DNA from 2 places in the Paenibacillus thailandensis genome. Region 2 is predicted to be linked to the other one. Evidence: riboswitches for the same ligand, from Rfam matches in the RefSeq annotation. Region 2 holds a riboswitch; the other holds the start of a gene.
The links. Region 2 has a riboswitch for thiamine pyrophosphate ahead of thiM (hydroxyethylthiazole kinase). Riboswitches for the same ligand answer to the same signal wherever they lie in the genome.
Positions count from the first base shown of each region.

Region 1: linked by a shared signal. The riboswitch ahead of ACFSW5_RS04685 (hypothetical protein) and the one ahead of thiM (hydroxyethylthiazole kinase) in region 2 are both predicted to bind thiamine pyrophosphate.

Region 1 is NZ_JBHUMY010000005.1:42,548-50,865, forward strand. It holds gene thiE (thiamine phosphate synthase) at 1-282, opposite strand, end outside; gene ACFSW5_RS04675 (ThiF family adenylyltransferase) at 301-1,629, opposite strand; gene thiC (phosphomethylpyrimidine synthase ThiC) at 1,622-3,382, opposite strand; gene ACFSW5_RS04685 (hypothetical protein) at 3,416-3,727, opposite strand; TPP riboswitch at 3,815-3,919, opposite strand; gene ACFSW5_RS04690 (glycosyltransferase family 4 protein) at 3,929-5,122, opposite strand; gene ACFSW5_RS04695 (hypothetical protein) at 5,281-5,589, opposite strand; gene asd (archaetidylserine decarboxylase) at 5,773-6,585, shown strand; gene ACFSW5_RS04705 (helix-turn-helix domain-containing protein) at 6,742-7,527, opposite strand; gene ACFSW5_RS04710 (aminotransferase class I/II-fold pyridoxal phosphate-dependent enzyme) at 7,866-8,318, shown strand, end outside.
Region 2 is NZ_JBHUMY010000041.1:97-8,414, reverse strand. It holds gene ACFSW5_RS23820 (beta-galactosidase) at 1-1,253, shown strand, start outside; gene thiE (thiamine phosphate synthase) at 2,045-2,713, opposite strand; gene thiD (bifunctional hydroxymethylpyrimidine kinase/phosphomethylpyrimidine kinase) at 2,713-3,534, opposite strand; gene thiM (hydroxyethylthiazole kinase) at 3,555-4,358, opposite strand; TPP riboswitch at 4,454-4,559, opposite strand; gene ACFSW5_RS23800 (acyl-CoA thioesterase) at 4,673-5,137, shown strand; gene ACFSW5_RS23795 (hypothetical protein) at 5,233-5,754, shown strand; gene speD (adenosylmethionine decarboxylase) at 5,868-6,686, shown strand; gene ACFSW5_RS23785 (secondary thiamine-phosphate synthase enzyme YjbQ) at 6,786-7,184, opposite strand; gene ACFSW5_RS23780 (hypothetical protein) at 7,506-7,727, shown strand; gene ACFSW5_RS23775 ((deoxy)nucleoside triphosphate pyrophosphohydrolase) at 7,780-8,166, shown strand.

The DNA.
Region 1 (8,318 bases), on a different contig from region 2:
GCCGTCCTCCTGCCCGAGATGGACGCCGTCCGCATCCGCCAGCTTCGCGATGTCCGGATAGTCGTTGACGATAAGCGGCACGCCGAAATGCCGCGTCAACTCTTTGAGCGACCGGGCTTTGCGCAGCAGCTCGTCTTTGTCGGCCGTTTTGTCGCGGAGCTGCACGATATCCGCCCCGCCTTGAAGCGCCTGCTCGATAACGTCCAGCATCGCCCGCCCCGGATGGTAGTTCTCGCCCGTGATGACGTACAGCCGGATGTTATCCCAGTTCCAATTCCCCATGAATCGATCGTCTCCCCTCTATCCGCATGGTTCCGCCGGCGTTCCGGCGAAAATTTTATCCAAGTCGAGATATGCGCCGCACAGCGCCGCCGCCTCGCCCGCGTCCGTCGTGCCTTGAACGAGCACCCGCCCGTCCGGAAACAGGACAAGCCGCTGGCCGACCGGCAGCTCGGCCCGAAGCAAATAAGGATTGGCGGTCAGCCTGCAGCCCTTCCGTTCCAGTTCGGTCCGCGCCGCTTCAAGCGGCAGCGGCGCGGCGAGCGTAAGCTGCACCGTATCGCGCCCGCAAAGGGTAACCGCCTGCAGCGGAGCCGGCGCGCCGGAGCCGTTCGTCCGCCCGAACGCTCGCTCCGGCGCATATCCGGCGCTTGCCGCGGCTCCTCCGGACTGACGCATTGGCACCGTCCCCGCCGCATAACCTGCGGCTGCCGCGCCGCTGCCGGGCCGGCGGGCTTGCGCATCGCTCGCCGAACGTCCTTCGCCTTCCGCATGACCGGCGTTTGCCGGTCCGCCCGGCACGGGCGCCGCGGCCGTTGTCGCGCTGCGGCGCTCCGCTTCAAGCCGCTGCCCCCGCTCCGCCCCGCGGCCGGGACTGCAATGCGGGCAGCGCCCGTTCCCGGCGGGAAGCTGCGATTCCCGCAGCCGGAAGGGCCACAGGTCCGCGCTGATCCATGTGTTCCGCAGCGCGTCCTCGTTGCCGGTCAGCAGCTTCAGCGCTTCCGCCGCCTGCAGCGACGCGACCAGATCGACCGCCGGCGATATGACGCCGGCGGTGTCGCAAGTTTCGCCCTCCTCCGCCTCTTCTCCGCCGATGAGGCAGCGGAGACAGGCGGTGCGGCCGGGCAGAAGCGTCGCACACATGCCCGCCGAGCCCGTCACCCCGCCGTACAGCAGCGGGATGCCGCGCCTGAAGCATTCGTCCGACAGCAGCAGCCGCGTCGCCGCATTGTCCGTGCCGTCGAGCACGAGATCCGCACCGTCGATAAGCGGCCCGACCGTGCGGGAATTCACGTCCGTCACGTACGGCACGACGCTCACTTCGCCGTTAATGCGGCGAAGCTTTGCGGCCGCCGCGGCCGCCTTGGGCAAGGCCGCCTCGGCGTCGGACTCGTCGAACAGCATTTGCCGCTGCAAATTGCTCGGTTCGACATAATCGCGGTCGGCGAGCCGGATTTCCCCGACGCCGGCCCGCGTCAAATGCTGGGCGAGCGACGCGCCCAGCGCTCCCGCGCCGACGATGAGAACGGCGCTTTCGCCAAGCCGCCGCTGCCCGGCATGCCCGATCGGCGCAAAGCGGATTTGCCGCGAATATCGCTCATCCCCGTAACGGCGTCCGGCTTCACCCATAAATCGAGCTCCCCGACGCCTTAAACGCGGCCGACCGCTCCTTCATCCCTTCTTCGATCGCTTCGGCCGTATCCAGCCCTCTGCTTTCGGCGAAATCCCGGATATCCTGCGTAATCCGCATGCTGCAGAACTTCGGCCCGCACATCGAGCAGAAGTGGGCCGACTTGGCCGCTTCCGCCGGAAGCGTCTCGTCGTGATACGCCATCGCCCGCTCCGGATCGAGCGACAGGCGGAACTGATCATGCCAGCGGAACTCGAAGCGCGCCTTCGACAAAGCGTCGTCGCGCTCCCGCGCCCGCGGATGCCCTTTCGCCAAATCGGCGGCGTGGGCCGCGATTTTGTAGGCGATGACGCCTTCCTTCACGTCTTCCTTGTTCGGCAAGCCCAAATGCTCCTTCGGCGTAACGTAGCACAGCATCGCCGTGCCGAACCAGCCGATCATCGCCGCGCCGATCGCCGATGTAATATGGTCGTAACCGGGCGCGATATCGGTCGTAAGCGGGCCCAGCGTATAAAACGGAGCTTCGTTGCAGACCGCCGCCTGCCGGTCCATGTTTTCCTTGATCAGATGCATCGGGACGTGGCCGGGTCCTTCGATCATCACCTGCACGTCATGCCGCCAAGCGATTTGGGTCAATTCGCCCAGCGTATCCAGCTCGGCGAACTGCGCCTCGTCGTTGGCGTCGGCGATGGAACCCGGCCTAAGCCCGTCGCCCAGCGAGAAGGTGACGTCGTACGCCTTCATGATTTCGCAAATTTCTTCGAAATGGGTGTATAAGAAATTTTCCTTGTGATGCGCCAGGCACCAGGCCGCCATGATCGAACCGCCGCGGGATACGATTCCGGTCACCCGCTTGGCCGTCAGCGGGATGTACCTGAGCAGCACGCCGGCATGGATCGTAAAGTAGTCCACCCCTTGCTCCGCCTGCTCGATGAGCGTGTCGCGGAACACCTCCCAGCTCAAATTTTCCGCGACGCCGTTTACTTTCTCCAGCGCTTGGTAGATCGGCACCGTTCCGACCGGAACGGGGGAATTGCGGATGATCCACTCCCGCGTCGTATGGATGTTCCGTCCCGTGGACAAATCCATAATCGTATCCGCGCCCCAGCGGGTCGCCCACGTCATCTTCTCCACCTCTTCCTCGATGGAGGAGGCGACGGCGGAATTGCCGATGTTCGCGTTGATTTTCACGTGAAAAGCCTTTCCGATAATCATCGGCTCGCTTTCCGGATGGTTGATGTTCGCCGGGATGACCGCGCGTCCCGCCGCCACTTCGGAACGGACGAATTCGGGGCTCATCCCTTCGCGCAGCGCAATGAACTCCATCTCCGGCGTAACGATCCCTTGCCGCGCATAATGCAGCTGCGTCACGTTGCGGCCCTCGCGGGCGCGAAGCGGACGGCGGCTCAGCGGAAACAGCTCCGCGCCGCGGGCCCGCGCCGACTCCTCGGAAGCGAAGCCGTTATCCTCCGGACGAACGCTGCGGCCCTCGTAGCTTTCGGTATCCCCTCTTTCCGCAATCCACGCGGAGCGAAGCGCCGGCAGACCTTTCCGCACGTCCGCAACATAACTCTCGTCCGTATAAGGCCCGCTCGTATCGTACACGCGCACCGGCGCGTTCGCGCTCACGTTGCCGCTTCTGTCCTCCGTCTCGGACAACGCGATTTCGCGCATCGGCACGCGGATGTCGTCTCTCTCTCCGGTTACGTAAACTTTGCGGCTGCCCGGCAGCGGCGACATGTGAATAGACATAAAAAAACCTCCCGGCGGAAAATGAATTTTCCACTAGGAGGCCTCGTCAAGCCTGCGGCCGAAAGCGTACAGGCGAAAGCGTTGCCGGAGCGGCCGCGGGCGAATGGCGCCCGCTTCCTTGCAGCGCGGCTCTATCCCGCGCTTGCTGCGGCGAATCGTCTTCCCGGCAGACTGCTTGAAAGCAGCGCTGCTGTCTGTGACAATTCTCCGCTTCACCGGCTTTCCCGACGCGGCAACGGATTTGCCGGAACGCACGCCGCTTTTGCTTCTGACGGTTTCGTCCGGCAAAAATCGAAGCCGGTGCAAACCGCAAAACGAATCGGCGTATACATTCCGATATGGCAAAAAAGCCGTTCCCGCGAAGGAACGGCTGATAGACGACATCGTTCCCGCGAACAGGACCGAGTCGGCCCGTCGCGCACAGAACGGCAATATCGCATCATCCCACTTTCCTACGCTGGCATAACCCAGATCAGGTTCAAAGGGACCAAAGCCGAAGCTTTATCTCAGCCCTTGCGGGCGCCCCTAGTGGATTTATGGTAAAAACTATACATCCTCCTGCCAAGGGCTGTCAATAGAAAGCGGATGAAAAACGTCCTCGTGAAACACCTCGAGCCAACGCCTTGCGGTGTGAAGCCAAGTAAATTTTCTCTCGACGAGCGCTCTGCTGTTCATGCCCATCCAGTCGCGAAGCGGCTTGTCGCGCAGCAACAAATCCAGCCGCTCGAGCAGCTCTTCTTCGATGCGTTCGGGCCGAACGAGAAACCCCGTTTCGCCCGGAACGATAATTTCCTTCATTCCTCCCGCCTCCGTCGCCACGACGGGAACGCCCGACGCCATCGCCTCGACGTTGACCAAGCCAAACGCTTCCCGCCCGCCGGAAGGCACGACGGCGACGTCGGATACGAGAAACCAGTCCGGCACGTCCGAATGCGGCACATATGGGACGAACCGGACGTTGCCGGAGCTTCTGTGTCCGAGCCGGACAAGCTTTCTGGCGTACGCGGTAGTCCGGTGGGAGCCGTAAAACGGGCTGCCGACGACGACGACCAGCAGCTCGGGATGCCGCCTCGAAAGCTCGGGAGCGATGCGAAGCAGATGATGGACGCCTTTGAGCGGAATGAGGCGCCCGATAAACATGACGACTTTGCGGCCGGTCAGCCCTTTCAGCCGGCGCATATCCTCGCGTCTTCGCGCCCCTTCCTCGGAGTGCTGGGATACAAACCGGAGCGTATCCACGCCGGGGTATACGACCCGGATTTTGGCCGCCGCTTCCGGGGCTCTGCGGGCTACCTCGCTGCGGATAAATTCGCTGTTTACGATAATTTTGTCCGCCTTGCGCAAGCTTTGCTTCAGCTTGGCCGGCGATATATAACGCGGCCCGATAAAGGTCGTGGAATGCAAATTCAGCCAACACGGCTTGCCCGGGTGCATCCTTTTCAGGACGGGGATCATTTTCGGACGGTTTTCCACCTGGATCAGCGCCGGGGAGAACCTTTTGATCGCCATGCCCACCTTGCGCGCGTAGAGCGCTTTATCGGCTGCCGGAAACCGTTCGCAAACGATGTCGTTCACCCTGCTGATCTTGGACAGATAACGGCTTGACCGGCCGTATATGCGCGGCTCGACGTAAGGAGCGAGCAACGGGACGAACTTCTCGACGACACGTTCGACCGAGCTGCTTTTCGAGGAAGGAATCGGGTAGGATCCGGGCGTAACGAAGGCTACTTTCGTGGGCACCTGGAAGCCCTCCTAAAAGTTATTGACGGTACGCGGCATCGCTTCGGCGCCGCGCGCTCGGCTTCGGGAATATGGCGCCGTCAACGAATCCGTTAGGAGTAGCATACGCGATCCCGTGCCGGCCTGCTACCGGCATTCACCCTTCCCGCTTCGGGATTTCAGCCGATTCCGGACCGTCTTTCCGTTCCCAGCGAGGCCAGCAGCGACGAAGCAAGCAGGTAGAAGGACAAGTATGCCCCGCATAGGATAAATAACGGATTCAGCAGCACCATATGAACTTCGGTCATAAATACCGTCCGGTGCAAGATCGTGCGGACAATGGCGCCCGCCACGACCGTTAATGCGATAAATAAAGCCGCGGCCGCGATTTTGCCGCACCATGGACGCACGCGTGCGTCCTGCCGCCACCAGAACGCCAGCGCTCCCGCCCCCGCGGCATAACCAATGCCGATCAACAATTCGATCATACGATTCACCTCGTATCAAGCATTTGCCAAACGGACCTGATTTATCCACTCCGGCCGCTCGGATGCGGGTGCGGAGCGAGAAGAAGGCGGTTGATTTGCCCGCCCGGATATGGCACACTGTTTTGAGGTGCGCTTTCACGCGCTCCGCAGCACCGATCGCAAGAAAGGACGTGACGTACGGGCATGAATCGCTTTTTGCTCCGTTCGATGACGGAATTGAGCTCCCGCAAATGGATTTCAAGGCTTACGGGACGTTTCGCCAAGTCCAGGCAAAGCCGTATCTTTCTGGCCCGCTTCGTCAAGCTTTACGGCATTAATGTGGATGAAGCCGAAAAACCTTTTAAACAATACGAATCGTTGAACGAGTTTTTTACGCGCAGGCTGCAGGAAGGCGCAAGGCCGATCGACCATTCGGCCGACACGCTGACGAGCCCGGTCGACGCGCTCATTACGGGGATAGGCACTATCAAAGACGGCACGATCGTCAATGTAAAAGGGCAGGATTATACCGTAGACGAGCTGCTCAGCCATTCCCCGCGGATGGAAAATTACCGGAACGGCCGTTATATCGTTCTTTATTTAAGTCCTACCGACTATCACCGCATTCATGCGCCCGCAACCGGACGGATCGTCGAAAGGGAGCATATCGCGGGCAAAGTGTATCCGGTTAACGATTTCGGCATGCGCCACATGAGAGGCGTGCTGTCGCGCAACGAGCGGCTAATTACGTATATCCGCCTTAAGGAAGGCGAAGTGGCCGTCGTCAAGGTGGGCGCCATGAACGTAAGCAGCATCCGCTATACGGAGCCGCTTGCGGATACGGTGCAAAAAGGCGAGGAGCTTGCTTATTTCGAATTCGGCTCCACGGTCGTGCTGCTTACGCAGCAGGGCTTGTTCGTCCCCCGCCCCGACCTGAAGGAAGGCGTAAAGATCAAGATGGGAGAAGCGCTCGGCAAGCTTGGCGTTCAGCCGTCGGTATCCGGTGCGGCCGAATAGCGGGGCGTTGCGGCTTTCCCGCACGATTGACCGCGAACACCCCGTTTCGCCTGCCATACAAACGACGAATGGAACACGAACGAATCGAGGCATCCGGAAAGCGGCGCGCGGCCGCATTCGGGATGCCTCGTTTTTTTGATATCGGCTCTCATTCGATTACCGGATCTCGGAAGGGCTGCGCCCCGTATATTGCTTGAATTGCCGGCTGAAAAAAAAGATGTCCCGATACCCCAGAGCGTCCGCCACCTCCGTGACGTTCATTCCGCCGTAGGTGAGCAGATGCTGCGCCCGGTCGATGCGCGTGCGGATCATGTACGTCTGAACCGGCATGCCGATCAGCTCCTTGAATTTCATCGAGAAATATCTCGGCGAAAGCTGCGCCCTTGCCGCCAAATCCTCGACCCGGTGCGGCTTGCCCGGATTTTGTTTAATATAGTTGGCGATTTCGTGAATGGCCTCCGACAGCTGGTTGCTGCCCTTCTTTTCCACGGGCGCCTGCCGGTCTTCCCGAAGCAGGTGGATCATCATTTGCTTGAGCACGAGCTGGGCTTCCTCGTCGGCCGCGTACGTCGGCACCAGAAACAGCCTTACGTAACGTGCCAGCATATATTCGAAATCGACGGTATCCCCCAGCACGCGGTATCTCGCCGGTAAGTCACGCGCCTTCTCCTTCGTATCGAAATGGATATAAGTCAGAACGAGCGGCTTCTGCGGGTTGTGCGAGGCGATCGGATGATCGCCGGGCCGAAACAAAAAGCAGCTTCCTTTCCCGATGGCGTAAGTTTCGCCGTTCAATTCCAATTCGCCTTCGCCGCTCCACACATAAAACAAATCGTAGTTGGCGAGCGGCCTGTCCCTTTTCGCCCATTTCCAGGACGGCTCGCATACGATCTTTGCAGAAAAGGGAAGAAGTACAAACGAATCCGGCGATAAATGAAGCATACGAACCCTCCCATATCTATAAATTCTGTCGTTTCAGGACGATTCGTCCCCCTGCCGTCATCATACAATAGTGCAAACGGCTTCGCAATGAACGAGTATGTACATTTTTTCAATTTTTTTAGAAGCCGTAGTTTACGCCGTGTAAATAATGTTATAATAGCACCCGAGAGAAACGGCTACGCCTTCCTTGTCAAAGGACGAACCGTTTCGGCGTGAAATATAAGACGATGGGATACAAGCAAAACTTATAAATTCTTATATTTCGAAAAGACGGTTACGGCCGGTCAGGCCACAGCTTACATGCACATATGATTTTTCGGAAGGATGGAATGAAGTCCATGAACCCACTTGCCCAGCAGTTGAACGAGACAATCAACAATGAAAATCCGCATGTGTACGAAATGTTGTCCACGCTTGGAAAAGAAATGTTTTTCCCGAAGGAAGGCATTCTGAGCCAATCCGCCGAAGCCAAGGCGAAAGCGACGAAATACAACGCTACGATCGGCATCGCGACGGAGGGCGGCCAGCCGATGCATCTGAAGGTCATTCAGGATACGCTGAGCGCATATGCCCCGAAGGATCTTTATGAATACGCTCCACCTGCGGGCAAGCCGGAGCTTCGCGCCGCATGGCGCTCCAAAATGATCAAGGAAAATCCGGAGCTCGAAGGGAAAAGCTTCGGAAATCCGATCGCTACCAACGCGCTTACTCACGGACTTAGCATCGTTGCGGATCTGTTTGCGGATGCCGGCGATGCGATCGTGATTCCAAATAAAAACTGGGAAAACTAT
Region 2 (8,318 bases):
ACTTCGAGTGGGCGAAATATATGGATGTCGTGTCGTGGGACAACTATCCGTCGCTTGACACGCCTTACAGCTTTACGGCCATGACGCACGATCTGATGCGCGGCCTTAAGCAAGGCCAGCCGTTCATGCTGATGGAGCAGACGCCAAGCCAGCAGAACTGGCAGCCGTACAACTCGCTGAAGCGCCCGGGCGTCATGCGGCTGTGGAGCCACCAGGCCGTGGCGCGCGGCGCGGACACGGTATTGTTCTTCCAGCTCCGCCGCTCCATCGGCGCCTGCGAGAAATACCACGGGGCGGTTATCGAGCATGTCGGACATGAGCATACGCGCGTCTTCCGCGAATGCGCCGAGCTGGGCGCCGAGCTGCAGAAGCTGGGCGACAAAGTGCTCGATGCCCGCGTGGAAGCGAAGGTTGCGATCGTTTTCGATTGGGAGAACCGCTGGGCGATCGAACTGTCGAGCGGACCGACGGTCGCCTTGAAATACGTCGAAGAGGTTCATAAATATTACGACGCCTTGTTCAATATGAACGTGCAAACGGCTATGATCGGCGTCGAGGAGGACCTGAGCGGTTACGACATCGTGATCGCGCCGGTACTATATATGGTTAAGCCGGGTTACGCGAAGAAAGTCGAGGAATTCGTGGCCGGCGGCGGCACGTTCGTAACGACGTTCTTCAGCGGTATCGTGAATGAAAACGACCTCGTGACGACCGGCGGCTATCCCGGAGAGCTTCGCAAAGTGCTTGGCATCTGGGCGGAGGAAATCGATGCTCTGCTTCCCGGCAGCACGAACCGGATCGTCATGAAGGAGAGCCTCGGTACGCTGGAGGGCTCCTATGAATGCGGCATTCTGTGCGACTTGATCCACACGAAAGGCGCCACGGCCGTTGCGGAATACGGCAGCGATTTCTACAAAGGAATGCCGGCGCTGACCGTCAACAAATTCGGCCAAGGGGAAGCTTGGTACGTCGCATCCAGCCCGGATAAAGCGTTTATGGAAGGTTTCATGGCGAAGCTGGTACAGGACAAAGGCATCCGTCCGCTGGCGCGCGGACCGGTCGGCCTGGAAGCGTCCCGCCGGGCGAAAGACGGCAAGTCTCTGCTTTTCCTGCTGAACCATAACGCGCATGCCGTAACCGCGGAGCTGGAAGCGGGCAAGGCGTATGCCGATGCGGTGTCCGGCCAAGCCGTCTCCGGCAATACGCTGGAAGTACCGGGATACGGCGTCGTTATTTTGGAAGAAGCGAAGTAAAAAGGCAAGACAGCCAACAGGGCAGCCGCCAATCAAACCGGTCCAGCCGCATTGCTCGGCATGGACCGGTTTTTTTTCGGGAAGAGAAGTGTGAGTCGAAATGTTTAGGCTTTATACTCACTAGATTTTTGGTCGTTCTCTCCGCAGCCCAGGATGATTCTCGCGTCTTTTGGCTATTCTCCCGCAGTTCAGGTTGTGTCTCGCTCCTTTTAGGTTGTTCTCCCCGCAGTTCAGGTTGAGTCTCGCTCCTTTTGGTTGTTCTCCCCGCAGTTCAGGTTGAGTCTCGCTCCTTTTGGCTATTCTCCCCGCAAGCTCAGGAAGGTTCCGGCGTCTTTTGGCTATTCTCCCCGCAAGCTCAGTTGAGTCTCGCTCCTTTTGGACGTTCTATCCGCAGCTCAAGAGCATTAACAGTTCTGAGCAGGCGGAATAGCGGTGATAAGGGAGAAAGCAGACCTGACTATATGGGATATCGATAAAAAGGAATCTTCAAGGCCTGAGCAAACGGGATACCGGTACAAAGGAAAACAATAGTTCTGAGCAAACGGGATAACGACGAAAAGGATCTAAGAAGCCTAAGCAGGCATGATAAAGAAAAATTTTGGTAGGATAAAGACTCCTCAGAGCATGACAATATTAATCAGGAAGAAAGCGAAGTAACAAACTGAGCAGACGGGATAGAGATAAAAAGAAGCCAAAAGAGAGCTCTTCCGCACAAAACTTGACGTTCGATTCGCGAATACAGCAACTGCACATAAAAAACCGTCTACTCTTCGAGTAAACGGTTTTTGGAATTACCGGCCTTGCAAAGCGGATGCGACAGCCGCGAGCAGCTGCCGGACGGCCAGGCGCGGCGAAGGAGCGGCCGCGACGGCCGAAATGACCGAGACGCCGTCCGCTCCGGAGCGAATAGCTATAGCCGCGTTGTCCGCGGTCAACCCGCCGATGGCGACAAGCGGCAGCGCAATGCCCGCGTTACGCAGCTCTTCGAGCAAGCGGGTGCCTTGTACGGCACGGGCGTCATCCTTCGAGGACGTCGGGAAGATCGGCCCGATGCCCAGGTAGTCGGCTCCGTCGGCAATCGCTTGGCGCGCTTCTTCGACGGTGTGCGCAGATACGCCGACAATGCGCCCCGCTCCGACGAGGCGCCGGATATCGCCCGCGGGCGCATCCTCCTGACCGACATGGATGCCGTCCGCGTCCAAGGCGATGGCCAGCTCGATATCGTCGTTGACGATAAACGGTATGCCGGCTTCCCGGCAGCAGTCGCGAAGCTGCATGCCAAGCGCCAGCTTCGCTTTTCCTTCGAGGGCGCCGGCTCCTTTTTCCCGGTATTGGAACATCGTCGCTCCGCCCTCGATCGCTGCTCGCAGCACGTCTAGGGGTGAGCTGCAATTAACGCTCCCTGCAATAAAATAAAGTCTCAACGCCCGGCGGACGGCCGCTTCGTTCCACCCTGCCATCAAGCTTCTCCTCCTTGCAGTCGCCGCCTATAGGCAAAGTGGTTCGTCGGCCCGTGGCCGCCGCCGATTCCCAGGTTCTCCTCGATAGCCGCCTGAATAAACGCTTTGGCCGTTTGAACAGCCTCTTCTACGGGCTTGCCTTGAGCGAGCAAGGCGGTTACCGCTGCGGAGTAGGTACAACCGGTTCCGTGAGTATGGCGGGTTTCGATCCGTTTGCTTTCCATATACATAAACTGTCGCCCATCGTATAGCAGGTCGACGACTTGTTCCGTTGCGTAATCGTGTCCGCCTTTCATGACGACGTAACGGGAGCCCATCTGTACGAGACGCTTCGCCGCTTCTTCGCGGTCGGCAAGCGACCGGATGGCCATTCCGGCGAGCAGCTCCGCTTCGGGAACATTGGGCGTCGTAACCAGGGCCAGCGGAATCAGCCGCTTGATCAAGGCGGCGACAGCTTCCCGCTTTAAAAGCGCCGAGCCTCCTTTGGCGACCATAACCGGATCGATGACGAGCTTATCCCAGCCGTATTCCGCCGCCTTGTCGGCTACGATGGAGATAATGGCCGCATCGAACAGCATCCCCGTCTTTACGGCATGGGGCTGAAGATCGTCCCCGATCGCGTCAAGCTGCCGGGCAACCGCTTCTTCCGTTAATGGATACACGCCGTGTACCCCAAGCGTGTTTTGGGCCGTAACGGCGGTTAGGGCGGACATGCCGTAAACGCCGAGCTCCTGGAACGTTTTAAGATCGGCTTGAATGCCTGCTCCTCCGCCGCTATCCGAACCGGCAATCGTTAGGGCCAGGCGAATGGTTTCGTTCATGCGGTCAAACTCCTCTCCACTCAGGTGCTTTGTTTCCATGGGCGGACGATTTTCCGTTCGTTGACGGTCTCCGGAGAAACCGAAGCCAATTGATTGATAAACTCGATTTGGAAGCTCCCCGGCCCTTGTCCGGCCGTCCGTTCGAAGGCGTTCTCCGCAGCGATGCCGTAGAAGGCAAGCGCCTCCGTTACGGCGTCCAGCTTGGATTCCCCGCCAACGGCGAGAAAGGCGGCAACAACCGAACTAAGAAGGCATCCGGCTCCGGTCACTTTGGCGAGCAGCGGGTGGCCGTTGCCGATCAAGGCGACGGCAGTGCCGTCCGTCACAATATCCTCCTTGCCGGTCGCGGCTACGATGCAGCCTAATTTCAAGGCAGCCCGCCGGGCAATCTCCAGCGCGTCCCCGCTGCCTTCGCCGGCATCGACACCTTTAATATCCCAGCGTTCGCCTGCGGTATTGGCGATTTCGGCCATATTGCCGCGCAGAACGTCTACCTTGACCTGCTTCATCACCGTTTGCGCCGTCTCCGTCCGATAAGGAGTCGCCCCGGCTCCCACCGGGTCGAATACGACAGGCACTCCGTTGGCGTTTGCGGACCGTCCCGCCAGCAGGATGGATTGCACGACATTTTCGTCAAGCGTTCCGATATTGAACATGACTGCGTCTGCGATACGGGCGACGTCCTCCACCTCCTCGTGCGCATACGCCATGAAGGGCGAAGCGCCCAAGGTGAGCAAGCCGTTGGCGGTAAAGTTGGCCACCACAAGGTTCGTAATATTATGGACTAGCGGATTGCGTTCGCGCACCCTTTTCAAATAAGACATCGTAAGCATCCTCCTTCAATAAGCACAAAACCCGCCCCTTCCGAAAGGAAGGAGCGGGTTCCCGAATCAAGCCGCAAATACGCGCGGACCATTATGACAGGCTGTCTCCACTTCCCTCCGCTGGTACGAACCAGATCAGGTTCCAAGGGTCCGGAGTCAAGAAAGCTCCGTCTCAGCCAAACGGCTCCCCTAGTGAATAAAATAGGTAGTATTCGATTGTTTTCTACTATAGCATAAGCTGCCGCGCCGTTGCCATCCCTTCTCATAAGTTCTACAATATTCATAAATCATTTTCCAAGGGAGCAGCCGTCACCATGAAAAAGATAAGCTTTATACAGCCGGATGCCGCCGGTTGGCTTCAAAAATTTCAATTTTCGATTCCGATTAAAGTGCGTTATTGCGAAACGGATATGTTGGGACACGTAAACAATGTCAGCTATTTTATGTATTTTGAACAGGGACGCGTCGATTATTTCGATCATCTCGGGCTGACGGCCGCGCTTTTCGGGGACAGGTTCGTCGCCGTGACGGCCGATCTGGAATGTCAGTACTTGGAGCAAGTTTACTTGAAGGATCCTCTGCAGCTGTACGTCCGGACGGCTCGTATCGGCCGTTCCTCCGTGGACATTCAATACGCGTTGGTCGCAAACGGGCGATTGAAAGCGGCAGGCAGAGGGGCGCTCGTGCTTATCGATAAGGAAAGCGGCAAAAGCGCGCCGTTACCCGATTTTGCCCGCGAAACGATTCGGAATTACGAAGGGGACAGACTCGAGGAGTAACGGTTAAGCCCGGCGCGCCAAGTGTCGTTTAAAACACGAAATAGAGGCTGACCCTAAGCCTGGTCGCAGTTATACGAAGTCGGAGGGGATGCAGCTTGTTTGATCCAACGGTATTCGACAATTTAAAAGTCGCATTCGAGAACACGATTTACGACCTGAACAATTTGGACCGGCGAATCGCCGTGACGAGCCGCAAAGACGTCCTGGACATGGCGGTGATGGGAAGAAGGTTTTCCATCGGCTTTCAGCTCACGGACGGCGGGACGGCTTATGCCGAGATCGAGCTGTCGGCTTCGCTGAAGGAGCTCGCGGCGGAGCTGTTGGAGCAGGAAGGGACGAACCCCGGCTGCGAGCTGAACGTCTATTTTCACGTTTCGATGGACGAAATTGACGAGAACTGCCGGCAGATCCGGGAAGCGCTGCACGAAATATGGGAGCCGGAGCAGCCCGTTAGCCAAACGATAGGCTTTATTTACGGCAGTACGCCGCTTGTTTATCGGAACCGGATCGGCATTCCGTTCAATCGCAAAATTAACGAGGATCAGATGGAGGACATTGCGAACCTGGTCGATTTTACGATCAAAACGTTGGAGAGGCTCCGTGCCATGGGTTGGTAAGCGGCGGGATCGAGTCCCGACTGCCGGATGGCCATCCGTTATAACGGAAGGGCGCTTTTTTCGAATGGCCCCCGCCTTTTTGGGACATAGTAGGGATGAACGGGGGGATCGAGATGAGCATGGAACCGGACCATGGCCCTGACAAACGGATAACGTTGCACGGCTTCAATAATTTGACGAAGTCGCTAAGCTTCAATATGTATGATATTTGCTATACGAAGACGAAGGAAGAACGGGAAGCCTATATCGCATACATTGACGAGCAATATAATTCCGAACGGTTGACGGGCATTTTGAATACGGTGTCCGAAATGATCGGTGCGCATGTGTTGAACGTCGCGAAGCAGGATTACGTGCCGCAGGGGGCAAGCGTAACGCTGCTCGTATCGGAAGGACCGGTCGTGGAGGCGCCGCCGCATATGTTCGACGAATCGCCGGGGCCGATGCCGGACAACGTCGTCATGCAGCTGGATAAAAGTCATATTACCGTCCATACGTATCCCGAATATCATCCGAGCGAAGGCATCAGCACGTTCCGCGCCGACATCGACGTTTCAACCTGCGGCGAAATTTCGCCGCTGAAGGCGCTCAGCTACTTAATCGGCTCCTTCGAAACCGACGTTATGACGATCGATTATCGGGTACGGGGATTTACGCGGGACATTTACGGCAACAAGTTGTTTATCGATCACGACATCACCTCGATCCAGAACTACATCCCGGACGACATTATCTCGTCTTACGACATGATCGACGTAAACGTCTATCAGGAGCATATATTCCATACAAAATGTAAGTTGAACCGCTTCGATTTAAACAACTATCTGTTCGGTTACACAAAGGACAAGCTTAGCCCGAAGGAGCAGAAGGAGATGGAAGCGAGGCTGAGGGAGGAAATGGACGAAATTTTTTACGGCAAAAATTTGTCCTAACCGCTTTCCATAAGCCGTTGTCGCCTCTCTCCGTTCATAAGCTCGAAATAAAGCCCGCCGGTATGGTATGCACCGGCGGGCTGATGGTTTAGCCCGGCGTCAGCCTCTGACGATTTTGACATAAAATCTTCTCGTCCGAGGGCCGTCAAATTCGCAAAAGTAGATCCCTTGCCATGTCCCCAGCACCAGGCGGCCGTTATCGATGAGCACCGTTTGACTCGTTCCGGTCGTTATCGCCTTCAGATGGGCAGCCGTATTTCCTTCGGCGTGACGGTCCTTGGGATGCTCCCAAGGAAATACCTCGTCGAAGCGGCGGAGCACGTCCCGGACGACGTCGGGATCGGCGTTTTCATTAATCGCGATGCCTGCCGTCGTATGCGGGCAGTAAACGATGGCGTATCCTTCCGATACGCCGCTTTCTTTGACGGCTTGCCGGACCTGCGCCGTCACCTCCACCATTTCATCGCGGCCTCGGGTCGAAATTTCAAAGCTATACATGCCTTGATTCCTCCTTAATGACATTCTTCGATACCTATTCTATACGATCATAACGCGTTCGGGCGGATGGAAGAAAGCCGGTTTCGCATTTCGTCTCTTGATATGGAAAATAAAGGATGTAAATTTGAATAATTGAGTTTTATCGATCGGTTTTTGCGATCTTTTTTATTATTATCCGACTATACAGGTTGGAATATCTGATTTAAAATAACGATATATCTATTGTTATTGAATCGAACGAATATTCGCTGACATGCAGCTGCCGGAGCGTATGGATAGAATCGGGATATACATACTTTATATAAACGGGGGATTTAACGTTTGACAAAGCCATTACCCGATCAACACTTCATTCTTTCCGCCTGCAAAGCTTTGGACGAGGCAATAAGCTATGTGACCTTCGATCAGCTTGAAAAGGCGCAGGAAATTATGAAGGAGACGGCAGACACGTTGCTTTCCGCTTCGCTTTACTATGAGGACAGCGAGCTTTACGATACGGCTCTTCAACTATATAATCTGGCCAATGTCGCAGTATGGAATTAAACGAAGGCCGCTTTTTCGTTGCGCCAGAACAATTGGGGAGGAGTGTGAACCGATGATTAACGTGGCCGCGGCGATTATAGAAGACGGCCAGGGCCGGCTGCTGATCGCAAGGCGCCGGCAGGGAAAATCGCAAGGAGGCTTGTGGGAATTTCCCGGAGGCAAAATCGAAGCGGGGGAATCGCCCGAGGAATGCTTGCGAAGAGAATTGGCGGAAGAGATGGATATCGACATACGTCCATATGCTTATTTCGGGACTAGCGACTACAGTTACGATACGTTGTCGGTTAGGCTCATCGCTTATAAAGCGGCTTATGCCGGCGGAACGATCAGACTTACGGATCATGATGCGTACCGCTGGGTACAAGCGGCGGAGCTTTCGGAATTCGATTTCGCTCCTGCCGACAAGCCGTTTGTCGACAAGCTTGCCGGCCTTGGTTGAAGTGTATTCGAACACGCGAGGCATAAGTAATAATAAGAATAAACAATAAAATCAAAAGAAATTTTAAAAAAACACTTGCAATATATATAGAAGTCGTGTTATATTCTAATTCCGGTCGCGAGAAACGCGGCGGACAAGCTTAAATAATCAAT